One region of the Halobacillus sp. ABR2_026 genome, then DNA from elsewhere that is predicted to be linked to it. Evidence: a T-box and tRNA genes for the amino acid it is inferred to sense, from the RefSeq annotation. Region 1 holds a T-box; the other holds one or more tRNA genes.
What was found. The T-box of region 1 lies ahead of tyrS (tyrosine--tRNA ligase). A T-box ahead of a tRNA ligase gene usually reads a tRNA of that ligase, here a tRNA-Tyr.
Positions count from the first base shown of each region.

Region 2: it encodes a tRNA-Tyr, which carries the amino acid that the T-box ahead of tyrS (tyrosine--tRNA ligase) is inferred to sense. The anticodon was not compared.

Region 1 is NZ_JBSWTM010000001.1:2,802,933-2,814,431, reverse strand. Features, by position in the region: gene ACXADE_RS14610 (acetoin utilization protein AcuC) at 1-919, opposite strand, end outside; gene ACXADE_RS14605 (acetoin utilization AcuB family protein) at 916-1,563, opposite strand; gene ACXADE_RS14600 (GNAT family N-acetyltransferase) at 1,568-2,215, opposite strand; gene ACXADE_RS14595 (transglycosylase domain-containing protein) at 2,345-5,479, opposite strand; T-box leader at 5,600-5,805, shown strand; gene tyrS (tyrosine--tRNA ligase) at 5,901-7,166, shown strand; gene rpsD (30S ribosomal protein S4) at 7,303-7,905, opposite strand; gene ACXADE_RS14580 (diguanylate cyclase domain-containing protein) at 8,392-10,281, shown strand; gene ACXADE_RS14575 (GAF domain-containing protein) at 11,391-11,499, opposite strand, start outside.
Region 2 is NZ_JBSWTM010000001.1:125,004-136,502, reverse strand. Features, by position in the region: gene ACXADE_RS00825 (CdaR family protein) at 1-659, opposite strand, end outside; gene cdaA (diadenylate cyclase CdaA) at 652-1,464, opposite strand; gene ACXADE_RS00815 (zf-HC2 domain-containing protein) at 1,992-2,651, opposite strand; gene sigW (RNA polymerase sigma factor SigW) at 2,667-3,230, opposite strand; gene ACXADE_RS00805 (aspartyl-phosphate phosphatase Spo0E family protein) at 3,390-3,584, shown strand; partial or broken gene rocF (arginase) at 3,595-4,496, opposite strand; tRNA gene ACXADE_RS00795 (tRNA-Ala) at 4,782-4,854, opposite strand; tRNA gene ACXADE_RS00790 (tRNA-Gly) at 4,858-4,932, opposite strand; tRNA gene ACXADE_RS00785 (tRNA-Lys) at 4,949-5,021, opposite strand; tRNA gene ACXADE_RS00780 (tRNA-Gln) at 5,062-5,136, opposite strand; tRNA gene ACXADE_RS00775 (tRNA-Tyr) at 5,246-5,331, opposite strand; tRNA gene ACXADE_RS00770 (tRNA-Thr) at 5,348-5,423, opposite strand; tRNA gene ACXADE_RS00765 (tRNA-Val) at 5,436-5,511, opposite strand; tRNA gene ACXADE_RS00760 (tRNA-Glu) at 5,517-5,591, opposite strand; tRNA gene ACXADE_RS00755 (tRNA-Thr) at 5,610-5,681, opposite strand; tRNA gene ACXADE_RS00750 (tRNA-Asn) at 5,685-5,759, opposite strand; rRNA gene rrf (5S ribosomal RNA) at 5,803-5,916, opposite strand; rRNA gene ACXADE_RS00740 (23S ribosomal RNA) at 6,002-8,916, opposite strand; tRNA gene ACXADE_RS00735 (tRNA-Ala) at 9,083-9,158, opposite strand; tRNA gene ACXADE_RS00730 (tRNA-Ile) at 9,167-9,243, opposite strand; rRNA gene ACXADE_RS00725 (16S ribosomal RNA) at 9,329-10,892, opposite strand.

The sequences.
Region 1 (11,499 bases):
TCCAAATGTCATAGCCGCCGCCACCAAGTGCTATCCACTTCCCGCCGCAATGGGTGTGGGCAAGTTCATGTGCTAATCGAGGGATCGCCTCATATATTTTCATTGTAGAACATAAATGTGTCAAGGGGTCCAAATGGTGTGCATCTGCACCGTTTTGGGTAATGATGACATCAGGTTTGAAAAAGTCAACAATCTCCCTGAAAGCGGATTCATAAACATTCAGAAAAGATTCATCTTCCGTAAAGGCATCGATGGGGAGATTGAATGAATAACCGTAGCCTTCTTTCAGCCCCCGTTCATTCACGTTTCCGGTCCCAGGGAACAGGTAGCGTCCAGTTTCATGAATGGAGAAAGTGCAGACATTGGGGTCATCATAAAAAGCCCATTGAACACCATCACCATGGTGCGCATCTGTGTCTACATAGAGAACTTTTGCCTTGTATTTTTCACGGATATATTTTATACCAACAGCTCCATCATTGTAAATACAGAATCCGGAAGCTTTGCGTTCGAACCCGTGATGGAGACCACCACCGAGATTCAAGGCGTGTTGAACTTTTCCATCCATAACGGCCTCGATCGCCGATAATGTACTTCCCACTAGTAATTGAGATGCCTCATGCATTCCTTTAAACATAGGAGTATCCTCTGTCCCTATCCCGTACTCCATGCCTTCCTCTTCCGTTAATAACCCCTGGCCAGCTTTTTTGACGGCTTCAATATACTTCTTGCTGTGAGCAAGGGAAAGTTCCTCTTCAGTAGCCAAACGCGGAGGGATCATGTCTTTCGCTGTCAGCTGAGCGGAAGCTTCCAACAGTTCTTTCGTCATTACCACACGCATCTGATTGAAGGGGTGATCATCTCGAAAGCGATAGGAAGTAAAATCATCGGAGTACACAAATCCTGTATGGCAGGTCATGATGGGATCCCTGGCATTTTAGGCCACAGAACTTCGTAGCCTTCAGATTTTAAATCTTCAATGGTAGGAAGGGGATTCATCGTCTGAATCCTGACGACGATAATCTTATATTTGGAATCCGGTTTATAAGGGTAGATAAGGACAGAGCTTATATTCACTTTTCTTTTGCCGAAAACCTGTGTGACCTGAGGGAGGATTCCAGGCTTATTGATAACTTTAACTTCAATCTGGGAACTCTGGACGTGCGTCCCTGTAAGCTGAATGAGTGTGTACAGCATATCTTTTTCTGTAATAATTCCGACAAGTTTTTCGTCGCGGGTTACCGGGACACAGGCTATTTCCTGTTCATAAAAAATGGAAGCGACTTCTTCTACAAAATCCAATGGATGGACCGTTGTTACAGGAGAAGTCATAATGGATTGGATTGGATGCTTAAGTTCTTGATGGTCCGCTTCTGTTTCAAAGGTTGAAGGGCTGGCATCTCTTACATCCCGGTCAGAGACAATCCCGATAACGACATTTTCCTCATTAACGATGGGTATATGCCGGATGTGATGTTCATGAAGAAGCCTCAAAGCTGTTTCAATGGTTTCTTCGGGAGATAAAGTAATGACGTCCTTTTTCATGATTTCTTCCACTAACATAGAATTACCTCCTTGCCTCACGGTATTGATGTCGTGTTAAAAAACGAAGCCTGTCGAATTGTTGGATGGACGATTCAGGGACATGATGACCGATCTTAACCATCAAACAATTAGCAGGGTGGGAGATGATTTCGGGGTCATCCGTGGGGGAAGGAGTGAGCCCTCCGGCTGCCATCATCTTTTCCATTACTCGCCGGTAATCCCATATGTTGAGACCTGTCCCTTTCAGATCCCAATGCCAATGGTATTCTGTTGAGATAATGATGTAGTTTTCCATAAACTCATCCATCATAGACACTTGAAGCAGCCGGGAGCCAATCCGGTATCCGCGGAATTTGGGAATAACTTCAATTGCCCCAAGCTCTATGAGGTCTTTCATGTTTCCTTCTGACCAACGTTCAAGGGGATCTGGATGTAAATACGTCACATACCCGATGATTTCTTCGTGATGTCTGGCAATTATGATCCTTCCCTCTTCAAAGTCGGCAATGCCTTTAACAGCTTCGAACTGTTTTTCTGGAGGACGGAATGCTATTAAGCCCTCATGAAAGGTATACTTATTGAGGACATCAGCAGGTAATGGACCTTCTACGATGACAGGTCCATGTTCTGTGTCAAAGGCTTCGTAATGATACGTTTTCTTATGATTCATTCAGCCACCACCTGTCATAGATTCATAGTTTATCTTTGCTGTTTGCCTTCATTATACATGAAATCGTATTTATATTTCATCGTGCATAAAAAATCCGACCGGTTTCCCGATCGGATTTTTGTCAGATTTTTAAGGATTATCAGATTCTGAGTCTTCATCAGACCCGGAACCGGCATCCCCGGAACCATCTCCGGAACCGTCCCCAGACCCATCTCCGGAGCCGCCGGAATCATCTCCGCTTTGGCCAGAATCATCGCCCTCATCATCACTGCCGCCCGAATCTCCATTTCCAGATCCGTCGCCTTCATTCGATTCTCCGCTATCGGAATTTCCGTTACCGGAATCATTCTCTTCTGAGTCATTCCCATTCGAATCATCTGAATTTCCGTTTCCATCATTCGATGAATTGTCATTTGAGGAACTGTCGTCAGAATTACCTCCTGAGTTACCTGAAGAATCATCTTCCTCTTCGGATGGTTCAGGGGCTCCTGGGTTTCCAACCGTTGTAGAGGCTGATAACCCGGAGGATTGACCGAAATAATCCACAGCCCTTACGGCATAAACGCCACTGCCTCCTGAGAAGCTGAGCGAGGTATCTACAGAACTTCCGATTTGACTAAACGATCCCCCAGGTGTAGACGCACGATATACACGGTAACCAACGACATCGCTACTTGAGGATGGTGTCCATGAAATTGTAGATCCACTGACATTCACTGCTCCAGGTGCTGATGGTGCCTGACCATCATTATCAATAGATGAAGCTGTAGATCCAATACTTGATGTGGAGGGTAGGGCTACATTCGACCAGGCTCCTGAATTCGGTAATAGTTCTCTAAGAACCTCAGGACTAGTATAGCCATTTTCTTCAAGGAATTCAGGGTTCAATGTAACTCCGCCACCATCGATGATGAATTCCCCAGGCGTATTTGGACCGGCTATAACGAGTTGATCCTTAACCCTTACAAAATCGCCGCCAATCAAGCTGTCATCTACTTTAGAAGGGGCATAATCCGCATCATAAATATCACTCTCAGCCAGATCTACAGAAGAACATAAGTCAGAAACGAGTAGTCCTGATGTTGCACAATATGAACGCGTTACTAAGCCGCCAGGGCTTTGGAAACTGTTATTTGGAACCATCAGTTCAGGGCGGATTTCAGAAACAGCGTTCACGACATCAGCCCATAGTCCCTGGGTTCGCTGGTTGTAATTCAAGTGCTGCATGTTGCCTTCAGCAAAACCTGTCCACATACCGACAGTAACGTTCGGGTTCGTCGCTACAAACCAGGAGTCTCTTGTCGATTGGGAGGTCCCTGTTTTACCAGCCCAGTCGACACCGCGGTTGTAGAGCATGCCTCTCACTCTTTGCCCAGTCCCGTAATCCAGTACATCACGCATGACATCGAGAGTGAGATAGGCAGCCTGTGGGCTGTATACTTCTGTTTCTTTTGTTTCGTGTTCATAGATGGTTTCTCCATCTTTAGTTTCGATTTTATCAATCATATAGGCGTCTACGAATTTACCCATGTTTCCGAAAGTTGCATAGGCATTGACATTGTTTTCAACTGTAATCCCGTAAGTCAGTCCTCCTAATGCCATCGATTCGTTTGTATAATCATCTTTCACCAAATTTTCTCCCATTCCCATTTTAACCAGATAATTTTTTACGGGATCCTGGGATTGAATTTTATGGTATTGTTTGACCGCAGGTACGTTATAAGACTGAGCAAGGGCATAACGTGCGGACACAAAGCCTCTGTGGTTTCTTGAGAAGTTACGTACTTCCTTACCGCCATTATAATAATAAGGAACGTCGGCAATGACAGAGCCAGGCTGTGCAGCCCCCATATCAAAGCTAGGTCCGTATACTAGAAGCGGTTTCATCGTACTACCGTTGGAACGGCGCGCTTGAGTGGCATGGTTCAAGTTTTCCTCTTCGAAATCATATCCCCCGATAAATCCATAGATTTTACCAGTCGAGTTTTCAATAATGATACTTCCAAGCTGAAGCGGGGAGTCAACCTTAATTTCCTCACCCTCGCTGTTCAATGCGGTTTCCTTGCCCCAGGGCCAATTACTTTCCGTGTAGGAATCTCTTACTTCCTGCATCTCATCATAGACTTCTTTGTCCAGCGTCGTATGAATCTGATAGCCGCCGGCAGAGAGTTCCCGCTCAGCCATGGTGTCGTATTCTTCCTTAAGGGACTCATCTTCATTCAAGTCTTTTTGTGTGTGACCGTTCTGCTTCATCAAATGTTTCTGGATTAGCTGTTTGGCTCTTTTGTGAACTTCCTGATTAATTGCAGGATAGGTACCTAGCACCGTTGACTTAGGCTCTGCAAGTGTTTCTTCGTTAACCTGGAACTTCATGGCCTCATCATATTCGGCCTGATCGATATAACCCGCTTCAAGCATGCGCTCAAGTACTTCGTGCATACGATCGATCCCGGCTTCGAGATTCTCAGGCTCCTTGATGGATCCATCATTATAAAAAGGAGTATATCCGAATGGTGACTGTGGAAGGCCGGCAATAAATGCAGATTGAGCCAAGGACAATTCTTTCGCATTCACCCCGAAAATTCCTTGAGCAGCCGTCTGGACACCTGCTACGTTTTGACCGTTCGCATTTCTTCCGAAGGGTACAATGTTTAAGTATGCTTCTAAAATTTCATCCTTATCAAGAAACCGTTCAATTCTTAAAGCAAGAAGCATTTCTTTAGCTTTCCGTTCAAAAGACACTTCATTGGTAAGGATCTGGTTTTTAACCAATTGTTGGGTCAGCGTACTTCCCCCTGTTTTTACTGAGGAATTGGTTACTTCTTGAACGACCGCACGCATAACGGCTTTAGGAACAACTCCCTTGTGTTCTCCGAAGTATTCATCTTCTGTCGCAATAACAGCGTTTCTTAAATCTTCACTCACCTGATCTAATTGTATTTCTTCACGATAGAGATCTGACCTTACATCTCCAATTTCTGTATTTCCATCATTGAAATACATGGTCGAGGTCTCTGAATAGTTATAAATCGTTTCTTTCATTTGATCTTCACTTCTCACCTCTTCATCTTTCACAAGAGAAGCGAAGTAGCCGGCGCCTACACCACCTGCGAAAAATAACCCGATGACACCGATGATGATAAAAAATAAGATGACGTTCCACACGACATCATAGGTGATCCGGCCATTTTTCTGGATGGTCCCGCTCTGCCATAAAGAGCGTATATCCAGCTTATTTCTCCCTTTTTTCGGTTGATTAGACATGATAATACCTCCTAAAATTCCAACAATATTATAACACACCCGGGGAGGTTAGGATATAATTCTACAAGGGGTTTTATTGCTTTTTGAGTTGTGTTGTGATAAATATATACGTAGATGAATAATTGTGCGTTGAAGGACTGGAGTAGAAAACATTTCCCTGTTTCAGAGAACCGGCGGCTGGTGTGAGCCGGTACACATATGTTTTTGAATTACGACCTGGAGCATCTCTTCTGGTATGAATCAGAAGACGGTGAAAAGCCGTTATCGATCGGAGTGGCACATTCATTTGTGCAACAAGGGTGGTACCGCGAGACCTCGTCCCTTTTAAGGGAGGGGGTCTTTTTTGTTTTCAGAAAATTCATCTCTAAGACCTTTCATGGAAAGCACAAGTCTACTAACGAATAGAATGAGGAGTGAACGTATGGATATTTTGCAGGATTTACAGAATCGCGGATTAATTAACCAAATGACGGACGAAGAAGGTTTGAAGAAACACTTGGAGCAGGAGCAGGTTACCCTGTATTGCGGTTTTGATCCAACCGCAGACAGTCTTCACATTGGACACCTTCTTCCGGTGCTCATGTTGAAAAGGTTCCAAAAAGCGGGTCACAGGCCAATTGCACTCGTCGGAGGCGGTACCGGAATGATTGGTGATCCAAGTGGCCGGTCTAGCGAAAGACAACTAAACAGTGCAGAGGTCGTCCATGGATATAGTGAAAGAATTAAGGAGCAGTTAGCGAAAATTCTTAACTTTGATAAAGGGGAAAATGCAGCCGTTGCGCGTAATAACCACGAATGGCTTTCCCAGATGACAATCATTGATTTTCTACGGGATACAGGAAAACATTTCGGAATCAATTATATGCTGGCAAAAGATTCTGTGGAATCCCGAATCGAGCAGGGGATCAGTTATACTGAATTTTCCTATATGATTCTGCAGTCTCTTGATTTCCAACAGTTGTATCAAAAAGAAAATTGTACCCTACAAATCGGTGGAAGTGATCAGTGGGGGAACATTACAGCAGGTCTTGAACTATTAAGACGTACGGCTGCAGGTGAAGAAGAGGTCGAAGCCTATGGCTTAACGGTTCCATTGATTACGAAAGCAGATGGATCGAAGTTTGGAAAGACTGCCGGTGGAGCTATCTGGCTTGACCCTGAGAAAACATCTCCCTATGAATTCTATCAATTCTGGATCAATGCTGACGATCGTGACGTCATTCGCTTCCTGAAATATTTCACATTCTTGAGCATTGACGAAATTACTGAGTTGGAAAAAGAAGTAGAAACTCAACCTGAAAAGAGAGTGGCGCAGAGACGTTTAGCAGAAGAAATGACAAAGCTTGTGCATGATGAAGAAGCACTGAAACAAGCGGAGCGCATTTCCTCTGCATTATTCAGTGGAGACATTAAAGCTTTATCCGGCAAAGAAATTGAGCAAGGATTCAAAGATGTTCCTACTTATATGTCTGAAGAAAAAGAACCTCAATTGCTCGAGCTCCTCGTGAATGCTGGAATTTCTTCCTCCAAGCGTCAGGCGAGAGAGGATATCGGAAACGGAGCGGTTTATATCAATGGAGAGCGTAATCAAGATCTTAAACACACCATCGGAGAGGAAGATCGTATCGAAGACCAGTTTATGATTATCCGCCGAGGGAAGAAAAAATATTACTTGATCAAATTTTAATAATAAATGAGAAAGGCGGCAGCCCATAAGGACTGCCGCTTTTTTATAGGTTTTTAACTTATAGGAACAAAAAAAGCGTTCATAGAATGTAAAAGAACATTCCATGAACGCTTTCTTAATCGTCTGCAAAAGCAGATTAACGAGAGTAGAATTCAACGATAAGAGCTTCGTTGATTTCAGAAGGAAGCTCAGCGCGCTCAGGGAAACGAGTGTACGTTCCTTCACGCTTATCTTCGTCGAAAGTAAGATATTCAGGTACGAAGTTGTTTACTTCGATCGCTTCTTCTACGACGTTAAGCTTTTGAGATTTTTCACGAAGGCTGATCACTTGACCAGGAGCTACGCGGTAAGATGGGATATCAACGCGACCGCCATCAACAGTAACGTGGCCGTGAGTAACTAGCTGACGAGCTTGGTTACGTGTACGAGCAAGACCTAGACGGTAAACTAGATTATCTAAACGGGATTCAAGAAGGATCATGAAGTTTTCACCGTGGATACCCTTCATGTTACCTGCTTCTTCAAACATACGACGGAATTGACGCTCAGTCAGACCGTACATGAAGCGAAGCTTTTGCTTCTCTTGTAGTTGAAGACCGAATTCAGATAGTTTTTTACGTTGGTTTGGACCATGTTGTCCAGGAGCGTAAGGGCGCTTTTCAAGCTCCTTACCAGTTCCGCTTAAAGAAATACCATAACGACGTGATTTTTTCCAGGTTGGACCTGTATAACGTGCCATAGGAATTTCCTCCTTTTTATTTTATTTTGCATAAAATAAAAACAGTGTGTCCCTTTAGTCATTGCTCATTATGTTTTCATGCACCTTCGCCCCAGCAGCAGAGAGTTACGCGATGCACCTCTTAAGAGAGGAACAAAATGATAACAATGGTGGTTCACATAGGCTGCCATTTATTTTACACAACGAATATTGTAATCTTATAGGAGGAATAAGTCAAGGGTATTAAGAAAATCGTTTTGGCCGGTGGAGGTTTTTCTTCATCAAAAGTTATGCCTGCAGCTATTTTTATTCACAGGAAATAGCTCGAGAATCATAGAACCTCGCTCAATAAGTTTGTTTGAAATAGATAACAACAGGAATAATTTTTATAATTTTTAATTAATAATAGTCGTATTCGTGATTAAAGTAATGGTACAATATACTCAAATCGTTTGTTAGGGAAGATAGGTGAGTCAAATGATTGTCCAATCCCTCCTGGAGAAAAAAATGGAAAAACTACAGAGTCAGCTGTTCCGGTCTTTTACATCAGCTACTCCCTGTACGTATGAACAGTTTCTGATCAACCTTCTGGATGATATCAAGGATTATACGGAAGTTTCTTTCTGCGTGGTTTATTTATTGGATGAGTGGAAAGGCCGGTTTCAGTTATATGCAGGGAACGGTCAATTGAAGCAATCATTGACCAGCCATTTTTCAATAGATGATGTCTTCGCCCCATCCACCCACCAAACAACTGTTAAGGAATTCATCGATGAAGAGGGGAAGCATTCATCATTAAGAGTCGTTCCTCTTCATTCAGGTCGCACGGTGTTCGGGTACCTAGTATTAGGAGGGGAAGGATCGGCTGAGCTGGATGAAAGATGGATGAAAACCTTAAGTTCAGGGGTCACAGCTTATATTAAAAAAATGGAAGGTTATTATTCATCCATAGAGGAAGAAAAAAAGTATGAACTTCTGTACAAAATCACCTCACATTTCCATTCTTCGATTGATATCAATGGAGTGTTGAAGGAGATTATTGAGACACTTAGAAAAACATATCCTGATTTTCAATATTACTTATTACTGTCAAATGATTATACTAAGGACGATGATTTGCCTGTGCGGGAACTTACCTATGAAATGGACATGGAGTCCAGCGCAAGTACGCAAGCTTATGTTTCAGGTGAAGTACAAATGGAGGATCATTTAGTAGAGGAACGTTCTTTCCTTTATGCACCTTTAAAAGGAAAGCAGGGGATTTATGGAGTACTTCAGGTTGTAACTCCTGGGTATTTGTACTTTCCAAAAAAAGACGTTGAATTTTTTGTTTTTATAGCAAACACCGCTGGTAAAGCACTTGAAAATGCACAGTTATATCAGCAATCCAGGAAGTTGAACAGCGATTTGCAATTGATCAACTCTACTTCCCAAAAACTTAATTCCGATATGAGGTTGACGGAAAAGATCAAATACATGGCTTTTAAGATCCAACAATCCTTTCATGCAGACGAAGTAGGGTTTATTACTTATGACGACACCTCAAAATATAAAGTACTCGAAGGCAGTACAGAGTTTTTCACTTCTCTTGAATCGTGTAAGCTGATTGAATATGGGAAAGAAGCGTTATCTCAACAGGATGGTGCCCTCTTTATCGGAGACATGGGCGAGAAGGTGGTAGAAGGTAAATACCGCTCGTTCATGGCTGTTCCTATGAAAGATCACGAACATATTAATGGTCTTGCCATAGTCCTTCATGAAGAGCCCTATTTTTTTACCTTTGAATCCTTTAAACTTCTTCAGTCTCTCGTTGCCCATTCTACACTCGCTTTCGCCAATTCCATCCTTAGAGAACAGTTGGAGAAATCGGTTATTACAGACTATTTAACTAAACTTCACTCTAGAGTGTATTTGGATCAATGTGTGGAAAAGCATGTTCAGCAAGATAATCATGGCAGTTTACTATTGTTTGATATCGATAATTTTAAAAACATCAATGACACTTATGGACACCAAGTGGGGGATGAAGTGATCTGCCAGGTAGCCGCCATTATAAAAGAGGTTATTGGAAAAGAAGGGCTTTCCGCTCGTTGGGGTGGGGAGGAACTCGCGGTTTATCTGCCATCTTTATCAACGGAAAAAGCACATGATATGACTGAAAGGATCCGTGAAAAGATTGCCGGGTCCACATCTCCGGCTGTGACTGTATCCTGCGGGATCGCTTCTTGGAAGGCGGAGTGGGTGAGACCAGACCGCAAACAAATTGTCCAACAGGCGGATCAAGCTTTATACCAAGCAAAAAGTTCAGGGAGAAACCGAATTGTAACCGCCCACCCATCCGGTGAAATAGATAAACGCATGCCGGGAAGCATACAACCGGGATCGTTCGTTGAATGAGTCTAATATAAGATGAGCCACTTCAATAAAATTGAAAGTTCCTTTTTGGGATAGATCTACCAACACGGAATCTTAATAGAGACAAAAAATAAGGCTCTGTTAAAGTTCAATGTTGATATTTGCATCAACGGATGGAAGTGACCATAAATGATAGGATGGTAAAAGGGAATTTATTTCCAAGTATCAAAACCTTGAGAGGATTTCCTTTCACGATGTAACCATTGAATCTTGTTAGATTATTATTTCGAAACTGAGTTTTAAGCTAAATGGCAGGATTGTTGAAGACTACCTTTCGAGAGGGTTCGGGGTTCGTTATTGTGTTGAGTGCCAGGGGTGGCTGGGAAGCTACTCGCTTTCCTGTGGGGGAGTGCCGAGCTTCCTCGGGCTTATCGCCCTGCGGGATCTCGCCGATCTCCTTTCTCCCACGGGAGTCTCGCAGCTTCCCAACCACCCCATTCGATCATGCGAGAAACGAACCCCTTTACCAACGTTGGATGGTCTTCCATTACCCCGGTTGTTGTAAGCATGAAACGCTATGTATCAAGCTTTCCGGGTTCGAGCACCTCGGTTTAGGCGTATGATCCTTATCCTCTCACCAACTAGAATAGCGGATGATTCATGAAGGGGTTTCGAGACCCTGATCTAGCCAAGGGGCGGAGGGGGATGGCGAGACTCCTATCTTAAGTGTGCAGGCGCCTCGTTCAGCGGCGTATGGACTGGACTGAGCTGGAGGAGATAAAGGAAACACGAAGAACGAAGGGATTCGATGTTGACTTATCGCACAGAAGCGAGGGAAGTCTCACTAGCCGCTAGGCGCAGAAACCGGATATCTATGAGGAAAAGAGTGCTGGGTGAGACCCCGCAAGGCGTAAGCCTGAGGAGGCTCACCGCGCTCCCGCGGAAAGCGAGTCATCCCCCGCAGCCCCTAACTCCCACACAAACATCTCGAAGCTGAGTCTTCAAGAAAAGGGAGCTTTAGTTGAAAAAACCAACTGCAAAAAAAAGGAACTTCCATAAAATTGGGAGTTCCTTTTTGCAGTAACATCAATACTAAACTTTAACAGAGCCAAAAATAAAGCCACTGGAGTGGATATTCCAGCGGCTTTATTTTATAAGTGATTTTGGAGCGTTTGTACGAATGCTACTAATTTCTCCTCATCAATTTCATCGAACCTTCCTTTAGAAGGGCTGTCGATATCTAAGACCCCGTATATTTCA
Region 2 (11,499 bases), 2.7 Mb from region 1:
GTCGGATCTACGAGTACATTCAATTCATTCCCCTGGTTATCATAAACTTTCACCGGGGCTTCCTGATCTTCCAGAGACTCTGTTACTCCACCAACATCAATGATCGCTTTAACAGAAGCGACACGATCGATAACAGAAGATGCCCCCGTTATGGCCACACTCGAAGGCTCAAGCTCCGGTTCACCAACTTCAAGGGAACTATCCAGGTTCTTCTCGTTGATATAATCAACACTCACTTCATAATTTTCGGTTACTTTCTCTTCAATCGTCACCTCAATAATCTTGGGATCAAGTGTGACATTCAACTGGTTGGAAATACCTGAGTGCTGCAAGGACACTTCGTGTGTGCCAGGTCCCAGGCCATTTAAGTCTACAAATACTTTGAAATTCTTCTGTCTGGATACTGGGGCGACCGCAGATGTAGGGCCCTCAACGGACACCGATACTTCTTGAGGAATGCCGCTTACTACATATTCTTCGCTGTCGAACTGAATCTCCAATGGGATGTTTTCCATTACCTCCATATCAGAAGAAGACTGATCGAAGAATAAAGAATCAGAATCCATATTGTTATCCACGTTCACCGTCACCCAGAGAAGACCGGCAAGCATCAAGGATATAATGCGGATAAACCAAACACTCTTGAACCAATTATCCATTCTTCTTCCCCCTCCAGTTCCAGCTTTTTACCGCAGGGGCGGAGTAATCCAACTCTGTGCGCAGAATTTCTTCAAGTTTCACTTGATCAAGCTCGCGGTGCAGTTCACCGTTTTTAGTACAGGAGATCGCTCCTGTCTCCTCAGATACAACGATGGTCAATGCATCCGTGACCTCACTAATGCCCATGGCCGCTCTGTGCCTCGTCCCGAGTTCTTTTGAAATGAATGGGCTTTCCGAAAGGGGGAGGTAGCACGCCGCAGCTACTATTTCATCATTCTTAAGTATGACCGCTCCATCATGGAGGGGGGTATTCGGTATAAAAATATTTGTAAGAAGCTCACTCGACAAGTGGCCGCCTACGCGGATTCCCGTCTCCACATAATCTCCCATACCGGTATCTCGCTCAATTGTTATCAAAGCACCGATCCGGCGTTTCGCCATATAATTACAGGACTTGATGATGGCCTGTAACGTTTTTTCGGTGTCTTCTTCTTCTGAGGTGTTCCTGCTGAAGAAACTTCCCCGTCCCAACTGTTCTAATGCCCTTCTCAGTTCGGGCTGGAACAAAATGATTATAGCTAGGAAACCCCACGTAATTGCTTGTGACATCAGCCATCTTAAAGTGGTCAGTCCAAATAAATTACTCAATAACCATATACCCAGGATTACGAATATCCCTTTCAAAAGCTGGACCGCTTTCGTCCCCTGGATCAGCATGATTAATTTATATACAACAAACCAGACAAGGGCGATATCCACAGTAATCAAAAAATAATCTAAAACATCCAATCCCCCATCAAGCATGCCTACACTTCCTTTTAGATATAATAAACCTTAAAAATTCACATTTACCATTATATCACATAACCTTTCCCTTATATATGGAGAACATACCGGCCTGACGATTGCCCTATGTAGGGATGAATCCTTTTACTTAATAAAATGGAGAATGTCCCCATCATTTTTTTGAATGAGATTGAAATGTAATAAAACAATGTCCAAAAAATACTGTGCATATGAAGTATGTTTTTTACTCCTTTCTCTATCTGCTGTCTATGTTGAGTTCATAGTTCTCGTCTGCCTTCCGGCCTTAATTATGGTTCCCCTCTATTTCTGCCCTCCCTTCCGCCGTAAGTTTAACAGGCATTCACTGAAAAAGGATATAGGATTCTTGAACCATGAATGAGCAGAATCCCTCTTTTTTCTATCGGGAACAAGGGGGGCAACAATCAGAAATCAGAGCTTGCGAAGTCTTATTGGAATTCAGTTTCTCCGGCGTTTCATCAAAAAATACGCTATAAAAAAAGCAAGGGAGCACAGGCCCCCTTGCTTTATTCATCGGATTGAAATGAAAAGACATCATTGACTGTCTTTTTCGTATGATACCAAACCCATTCGTACACCTGGTTTACTTCTGTGAGTTCACCTGAATACGCCCGGAGGTTATTACGGTCTAGTCCATCCGCTTCGTTCCCGTCGTCTGACGTAACCTCGAGGATGTCCCCATTTATTATGGTAATGTCCCCATCGACCTTCCCATCGATTCTCAAGTCACCATTTCTCACTACGAGATCCCCGTTAACAGTAACACCCTCAGGGACGATGACCGTATGATCACGGATTTCAAGGTTCTCCTGTTTCGAAACCGTCACCTGCTGATCCTGGTTCCAGGCGGTGAATATACCGCTGAACATGAGAATAAAGAAAACAGCAGCTGCTGTAAGGAGTGGATGCTTTTGAAGCTTCCGGATGTAATTCTTTCTTTTCTTCTCCTTCGGTAAGTTGGCCATGACATTCGCCGTAAACCGGGGTGGCGCAGAAACAGGCGTCGTATTTGTAATAAGCGTGGTTGTTCTCTTTAATTCATGAAAATGATTCTGACAAGCTTGGCAGTTTTGTAAATGGTCTCTCAGTCGTCTCTCTTCATCTTTATATAAGTCACCATCTAAATACTTATGCATGAGTTCAATTGCTTCTCTCTTGCAATTCATTCCCTCTCAACTCCTTCACACATGTCGAAGCCTTTTTCTTAAGGCCTCTCTCCCTCTGTGGACCCTCGTCTTCACTGTTCCTACAGGAATATCCAACACTTCTGCAATTTCCTGTAAAGCAAGCTCATCTAAATAACGAAGGACGATGACACTCCGATATTTCGGTGGTAATGCTAATATTTCTTTATGAATATACGTTTGTAATTCAAGACTCTCCACTTCCTCTTCTGGTAGTGCCTGATCCGCCGCCAGCTGTGAATACATGTCTAACCCTTCGGTCCCCTTCACTTCTGCATCAAGATGATAATCCGGTTTCTTTTTACGGATCCGGTCGATGGACAGATTCGTGGCTATCCGATAGATCCAAGTCGAGAATTTCCTTTTTTCATCAAACGTATGGATATTCGTGTAGGCCCTAATAAAAGCCTCCTGGGCAAGGTCTTCAGCTTCATATGAGTTTCCCACCATTCGTAGACAAATATGAAAAACTTTATTCTGATAAAAAGATACAATATCTTCAAAAGCCGATTGATTGCCTTTTTTCACTTCTTTAATTTTTTGCTTAATCATGGTTTCCATCTTCTATACCTCCGCTTTACGTGCGGTCGATAACCTTTACGGATGACCTCGCCTCAAAGTTTCATAAATTTTATATTTTTTTCGCTAATATAAGTTTAACTTTTTTTAGTATCGGTTATAAAGCTGTAAATGTAAAAATTTTTTAGGAGGCCACATATTATGACGCGAGTGATTGCTTTGACAAAGGAAATCGAAGCCTGTCGTATGGAAATGACACGTTTAGCCCGTCTCCATAAATTGAGCTCGCCTGAAGTTGTGCGTGTAAGTGTGAAGTTAGATGAATTATTAAATGAATATGATGAAATAACCCATAAAAAACAGCAACCCGCCTTACAAAAAGCGGGTTACTGCTAAAATTCTTCTTTTATTTCAAGCTCTCCCCAAATAGAGAACCCATCAAACCTACCGCCACGCTGGCGGTTTTATTTTTTTCATCAAGGATAGGATTCACTTCTACAAATTCAGCCGATGTAATCATTTCTGATTGGTGAAGCATTTCCATAGCTAAATGACTTTCACGATAACTTAATCCACCCATCACAGGTGTTCCTACGCCGGGTGCATCATTTGGATCTAATCCATCAAGATCCAAACTCAAATGAACTCCATCCGTACGGTCTTTCAGATAGTCGACTGTCTCTTCCATCACCTGGGTCATCCCCATACGATCCACTTCATGCATCGTATAAACTTTAATGCCCTTTTCCTCAATTAACACTTTTTCCCCTTCATCTAATGAACGGGCACCGATGATTACAATATTCTCCGGTTTTATTTTCGGTTCATAATCATGGATACTTGTTAGTTTCTCATGTCCGATGCCAAGGCTTACAGCAAGAGGCATCCCATGAATATTACCGGAAGGAGAGCTGTCTGCCGTGTTCAGATCACCATGAGCATCATACCAAATAACGCCAAGGTTCTCATAATGTTTAGCAACACCAGCAAGAGTCCCCATTGCGATGCTATGATCTCCACCAAGAACAAGTGGGAATCGCTTGTTTTCTACGATTTCATCCACCGCTTTCGCAAGTCTTCGGCTTCCTTCGGCAATTTCATTCAAGTTGCGCAAGTTATCCTGTTTCACTTCCGTATTTTGTTTAGGACGAGGAATTTCAATATCCCCTAGATTTCAATGTCATACTTTAATTGTTCCAGACGTTCAACCATTCCTGCATAGCGGATGGCGCTCGGTCCCATGTCTACACCCCGGCGCATCTGTCCAAGGTCCATAGGTACACCTATAATGGAAAGCTGTTTATTCATCAAAGTTCCTCCTTTTTTCTCTACTATAATTGTATCCGTTTTGCTTAAGATGACTCAACTGGACATGTTTGTGCATATATATACGAAATACAGTATGAAAACGTATGTAAACATGCATGTTTACAAGGTTTGTGACCATTCATCAAATTATGGATGATCGTAATGGACATTCCGTTCCCCCATAATCTGAATCGCTCATCCGGGGCTTGAAGGATAGAAAAATACATAGGTTTCACTATCCCATACAAAAAACCTGACATCAATTTTGATGTCAGGTTCACAGAGTGGAGCCTAGCGGGATCGAACCGCTGACCTCCTGCGTGCAAAGCAGGCGCTCTCCCAGCTGAGCTAAGGCCCCGAATGGAGCGGGAGACGGGATTCGAACCCGCGACCCCCACCTTGGCAAGGTGGTGTTCTACCACTGAACTACTCCCGCATATGAAATTGAAAGATGAGCCATGAAGGATTCGAACCTTCGACCCTCTGATTAAAAGTCAGATGCTCTACCAGCTGAGCTAATGGCTCACATAAATGATTAAACTCCAGTATAACATCTATTATAAAATGGCTGGGCCAGCTGGATTCGAACCAGCGCATGACGGTACCAAAAACCGTTGCCTTACCGCTTGGCTATGGCCCAACAGTTACAAAAATAGTATATACCATCTAAAGATCATTATACAAGGCATGTTCATTTTCATAAAAAATAGCTGATCAAGGATGTCAGCCGTTCTTGTTAGAAAAATAAATGGTGGAGGGAGTAGGACTCGAACCTACGAACCCGATGGGAGCGGATTTACAGTCCGCCGCGTTTGGCCAACTTCGCTATCCCTCCACTTTCATTAAATAAGTGGTGCCGGCCAGAGGACTTGAACCCCCAACCTACTGATTACAAATCAGTTGCTCTGCCAGTTGAGCTAGGCCGGCTTATGAAAATAATGGTGGAGGATGCAGGGTTCGAACCTGCGACCCCTTGCTTGTAAGGCAAGTGCTCTCCCAGCTGAGCTAATCCTCCATTAGTGGTGACCCGTACGGGATTCGAACCCGTGTTACCGCCGTGAAAGGGCGGTGTCTTAACCACTTGACCAACGGGCCAATCGAATTAAAATTCAGAGCTTCCAGCCGGATTTGAACCGGCGACCCCTTCCTTACCATGGAAGTGCTCTACCACTGAGCTATGGAAGCAAGTGGCTCCAACGGTAGGATTCGAACCTACGACCGATCGGTTAACAGCCGATTGCTCTACCACTGAGCTACGTTGGAATAATGTACAATCATCAAAAGCATTAATAAGGAAAGAGTATCAATGTGGCGGCGTCCTACTCTCACGGGGGTAAACCCGACTACCATCGGCGCTGAAGAGCTTAACTGCTGTGTTCGGCATGGGAACAGGTGTGACCTCTTCGCCTTCACCACCACATCAATATAAAGTTTGAGGTGAACCCTCAAAACTGGATAAGGAAACATCTTTTGAAGAAACGCTTTTCACGAACACTATCATTTCGATAGATAAGTCATCGATCCATTAGTATCCGTCAGCTCCACGTGTCACCACGCTTCCACCTCGGACCTATCAACCTCATCGTCTCTGAGGGATCTTATTTGCTTAAAGCAAAGGGAAATCTCATCTCAAGGGGGGCTTCATGCTTAGATGCTTTCAGCACTTATCCCGACCACACGTAGCTACCCAGCGATGCTCCTGGCGGAACAACTGGTACACCAGCGGTGTGTCCATCCCGGTCCTCTCGTACTAAGGACAGCTCCTTTCAAATTTCCAACGCCCACGACGGATAGGGACCGAACTGTCTCACGACGTTCTGAACCCAGCTCGCGTACCGCTTTAATGGGCGAACAGCCCAACCCTTGGGACCGACTACAGCCCCAGGATGCGATGAGCCGACATCGAGGTGCCAAACCTCCCCGTCGATGTGGACTCTTGGGGGAGATAAGCCTGTTATCCCCGGGGTAGCTTTTATCCGTTGAGCGACGGCCCTTCCATGCGGAACCGCCGGATCACTAAGCCCGACTTTCGTCCCTGCTCGACTTGTAGGTCTCGCAGTCAAGCTCCCTTGTGCCTTTACACTCTGCGAATGATTTCCAACCATTCTGAGGGAACCTTTGGGCGCCTCCGTTACCTTTTGGGAGGCGACCGCCCCAGTCAAACTGCCCACCTGACACTGTCTCCGGACCGGATCACGGTCCTGGGTTAGAATGTCCGTACAGCCAGGGTAGTATCCCACCAGCGCCTCCACCGAAGCTAGCGCTCCGGCTTCTAAGGCTCCTACCTATCCTGTACAAGCTGTACCAACATTCAATATCAGGCTACAGTAAAGCTCCACGGGGTCTTTCCGTCCTGTCGCGGGTAATGTGCATCTTCACACATAGTATAATTTCACCGGGTCTCTCGTTGAGACAGTGCCCAAGTCGTTGCACCTTTCGTGCGGGTCGGAACTTACCCGACAAGGAATTTCGCTACCTTAGGACCGTTATAGTTACGGCCGCCGTTTACTGGGGCTTCGGTTCAACGCTTCGCATAAGCTAACGCATCCCCTTAACCTTCCAGCACCGGGCAGGTGTCAGCCCCTATACTTCGCCTTACGGCTTCGCAGAGACCTGTGTTTTTGGTAAACAGTCGCTTGGGCCTTTTCACTGCGGCTCCTCGGCAGAGGAGCACCCCTTCTCCCGAAGTTACGGGGTCATTTTGCCGAGTTCCTTAACGAGAGTTCTCCCGCTCACCTTAGGATCCCTCCTCGCCTACCTGTGTCGGTTTGCGGTACGGGCACCTCTTTCCTCACTAGAGGATTTTCTTGGCAGTGTGAACTCAGGAGCTTCGGTACTATATTTCCCTCCCCATCACAGCTCAACGTTGCCGGACGGATTTGCCTATCCGACCGTCTCACTGCTTGGACGCGCACATCCAGTGGCGCGCTCTCCTTATCCTCCTGCGTCCCCCCGTCGTTCAAACGGAAAGGAGGTGGTACAGGAATATCAACCTGTTGTCCATCGCCTACGCCTTTCGGCCTCGGCTTAGGTCCCGACTAACCCTGAGAGGACGAGCCTTCCTCAGGAAACCTTAGGCATTCGGTGAAAGAGATTCTCACTCTTTTTTCGCTACTCATACCGGCATTCTCACTTCTAAGCGCTCCACCAGTCCTTACGGTCTGACTTCACGGCCCTTAGAACGCTCTCCTACCACTGATCATAAGATCAATCCGCAGCTTCGGTGGTGTGTTTAGCCCCGGTACATTTTCGGCGCAGAGTCACTCGACCAGTGAGCTATTACGCACTCTTTGAATGATGGCTGCTTCTAAGCCAACATCCTGGTTGTCTAAGCAACTCCACATCCTTTTCCACTTAACACACACTTTGGGACCTTAGCTGGCGGTCTGGGCTGTTTCCCTCTCGACCATGAACCTTATCACCCACGGTCTGACTCCCAGAACAAAGTCGATGGCATTCGGAGTTTGACTGAATTCGGTAACCCGATAGGGGCCCCTCGTCCAATCAGTGCTCTACCTCCATGACTTTCTATTCTGAGGCTAGCCCTAAAGCTATTTCGGAGAGAACCAGCTATCTCCGTGTTCGATTGGCATTTCACCCCTACCCACACCTCATCCCCGTAATTTTCAACTTACGTGGGTTCGGGCCTCCAGTCAGTGTTACCTGACCTTCACCCTGGACATGGGTAGATCACACGGTTTCGGGTCTACGACCGCATACTCACTCGCCCTATTCAGACTCGCTTTCGCTGCGGCTCCGCTTCTGCTGCTTAACCTCGCATACGGTCGTAACTCGCCGGTTCATTCTACAAAAGGCACGCCGTCACCCATTAACGGGCTCCGACTACTTGTAGGCACACGGTTTCAGGTTCTCTTTCACTCCCCTTCCGGGGTGCTTTTCACCTTTCCCTCACGGTACTGGTTCACTATCGGTCACTAGGGAGTATTTAGCCTTGGGAGATGGTCCTCCCGGATTCCGACGGAATTCCTCGTGTTCCGCCGTACTCAGGATCCACTCCGGAGAGAGAAAGATTTCGACTACAGGGCTGTTACCTGCTCTGGCTGATCGTTCCAGATCGATTCGCCTATCTTCCTCTTTGGTAACTCCAATGGAGTGTCCTACAACCCCAGAAAGCAAGCTTTCTGGTTTGGGCTGATTCCGTTTCGCTCGCCGCTACTTGGGAAATCGCGTTTGCTTTTTCTTCCTCCGGGTACTTAGATGTTTCAGTTCCCCGGGTGTGCCTTCCTATACCTATGGATTCAGTATAGGATGCTGTCCCATTACGAACAGCGGGTTTCCCCATTCGGAAATCTCCGGTTCAAAGCCTACTTACGGCTCGCCGGAGCATATCGGTGTTAGTCCCGTCCTTCATCGGCTCCTAGTACCAAGGCATCCACCGTGCGCCCTTATTCACTTAACTATCTTCGTGAAAAGACGTTTACAATTTCAATTAGATGTCTTGTCATCAATTGCCTCATCGTTAGATGAAACAATGATTCCTTATCCAGTTTTCAAGGTTCACGCCCTTATTCAGGGTTGAATATAAAACACAAAATAGATTCTTGTGTTTAAGTGTTGCATTTAAATGGTGGAGCCTAGCGGGATCGAACCGCTGACCTCCTGCGTGCAAAGCAGGCGCTCTCCCAGCTGAGCTAAGGCCCCATTTTGAATGGTGGGCCTGAGTGGACTTGAACCACCGACCTCACGCTTATCAGGCGTGCGCTCTGACCAACTGAGCTACAGGCCCATCCAAATGAAGGAAGATCATATTTTCATAGTTTGATCTCTCAAAACTGAACAACCAACACAGTACGTTTCCGTAATATCCTTAGAAAGGAGGTGATCCAGCCGCACCTTCCGATACGGCTACCTTGTTACGACTTCACCCCAATCATTGGCCCCACCTTCGGCGGCTGGCTCCAAAAAGGTTACCTCACCGACTTCGGGTGTTGCCAACTCTCGTGGTGTGACGGGCGGTGTGTACAAGGCCCGGGAACGTATTCACCGCGGCATGCTGATCCGCGATTACTAGCGATTCCGGCTTCATGCAGGCGAGTTGCAGCCTGCAATCCGAACTGAGAATGGTTTTATGGGATTTGCTACACCTCGCGGCTTCGCTGCCCTTTGTACCATCCATTGTAGCACGTGTGTAGCCCAGGTCATAAGGGGCATGATGATTTGACGTCATCCCCGCCTTCCTCCGGTTTGTCACCGGCAGTCACCTTAGAGTGCCCAACTGAATGCTGGCAACTAAGATTAGGGGTTGCGCTCGTTGCGGGACTTAACCCAACATCTCACGACACGAGCTGACGACAACCATGCACCACCTGTCACTTGGTCCCCGAAGGGAAATCCCTATCTCTAGGGAGGTCCAAGGATGTCAAGACCTGGTAAGGTTCTTCGCGTTGCTTCGAATTAAACCACATGCTCCACCGCTTGTGCGGGCCCCCGTCAATTCCTTTGAGTTTCAGCCTTGCGGCCGTACTCCCCAGGCGGAGTGCTTAATGCGTTAACTTCAGCACTAAGGGGTGGAAGCCCCCTAACACCTAGCACTCATCGTTTACGGCGTGGACTACCAGGGTATCTAATCCTGTTTGCTACCCACGCTTTCGCACCTCAGCGTCAGAAACAGACCAGAGAGTCGCCTTCGCCACTGGTGTTCCTCCACATATCTACGCATTTCACCGCTACACGTGGAATTCCACTCTCCTCTTCTGTCCTCAAGTTCCCCAGTTTCCAATGACCCTCCACGGTTGAGCCGTGGGCTTTCACATCAGACTTAAGGAACCGCCTGCGCGCGCTTTACGCCCAATAATTCCGGACAACGCTTGCCCCCTACGTATTACCGCGGCTGCTGGCACGTAGTTAGCCGGGGCTTCCTCGTTAGGTACCGTCAAGGTACCGCTCTATTCGCACGGTACTTGTTCTTCCCTAACAACAGAACTTTACGATCCGAAGACCTTCATCGTTCACGCGGCGTTGCTCCGTCAGACTTTCGTCCATTGCGGAAGATTCCCTACTGCTGCCTCCCGTAGGAGTCTGGGCCGTGTCTCAGTCCCAGTGTGGCCGATCACCCTCTCAGGTCGGCTACGCATCGTCGCCTTGGTGAGCCGTTACCTCACCAACTAGCTAATGCGCCGCGGGCCCATCTGTAAGTGATAGCGAGAAGCCATCTTTCAACTTTCCTTCATGCGAAAGAAAGTATTACCCGGCATTAGCCCCGGTTTCCCGGGGTTATTCCGATCTTACAGGCAGGTTGCCCACGTGTTACTCACCCGTCCGCCGCTCGTTCCACGAGCTTCACCCCGAAGGAATCGCTCGCTTCCCGCGCTCGACTTGCATGTATTAGGCACGCCGCCAGCGTTCGTCCTGAGCCAGGATCAAACTCTCCATAAAAGTTAAGTTTGACTTGCTCATTTGCACACCGAATGTGCTTTGTTTCAAATCTCTTCTATAAAAGAAGAAATGTTTTGACGTACTGGTTGGTTCGTTCAGTTTTCAAAGATCAAAATGTTGTTTGCCGCTTTGTCAGCGACTTAATCATCTTATCACTTCCAGTTGTTGGTGTCAACAACTTTTTTGTGATTTTTTCGGTGTCGTTTTGGCGACATTTAATAATTTATCATGCCTGCCTCGCAGTGTCAATAACTTTTTGAAACAAGTTTTATCGATGTGTCTGCGTTGTTTTGTTTTTCCGACAACGTTTAATAATATAGCATAGGCTTAAAAAGAAAAGCAATGCTTTTTATGAAATTCCTTTTGTTTTTTTTACGTTAACGATCAACATAGGAAAAACCCTGATCAATACTTCAGGGTTTCTTCATCATTGGGTCTCATTATAGATAAACAGTAGTCATTATTGCTTTAGTTTTGTTTTTTCTTACGGGGCATATATTGAAGACACTCTTCTCTTGTCGCAAACCGTCGGAAGATTTGGAACAGCACTTCGTATCTTTCTTCCATAGCCCTCTTGAGTCCCTGGTCAATTCTATGGTCTCCGAGA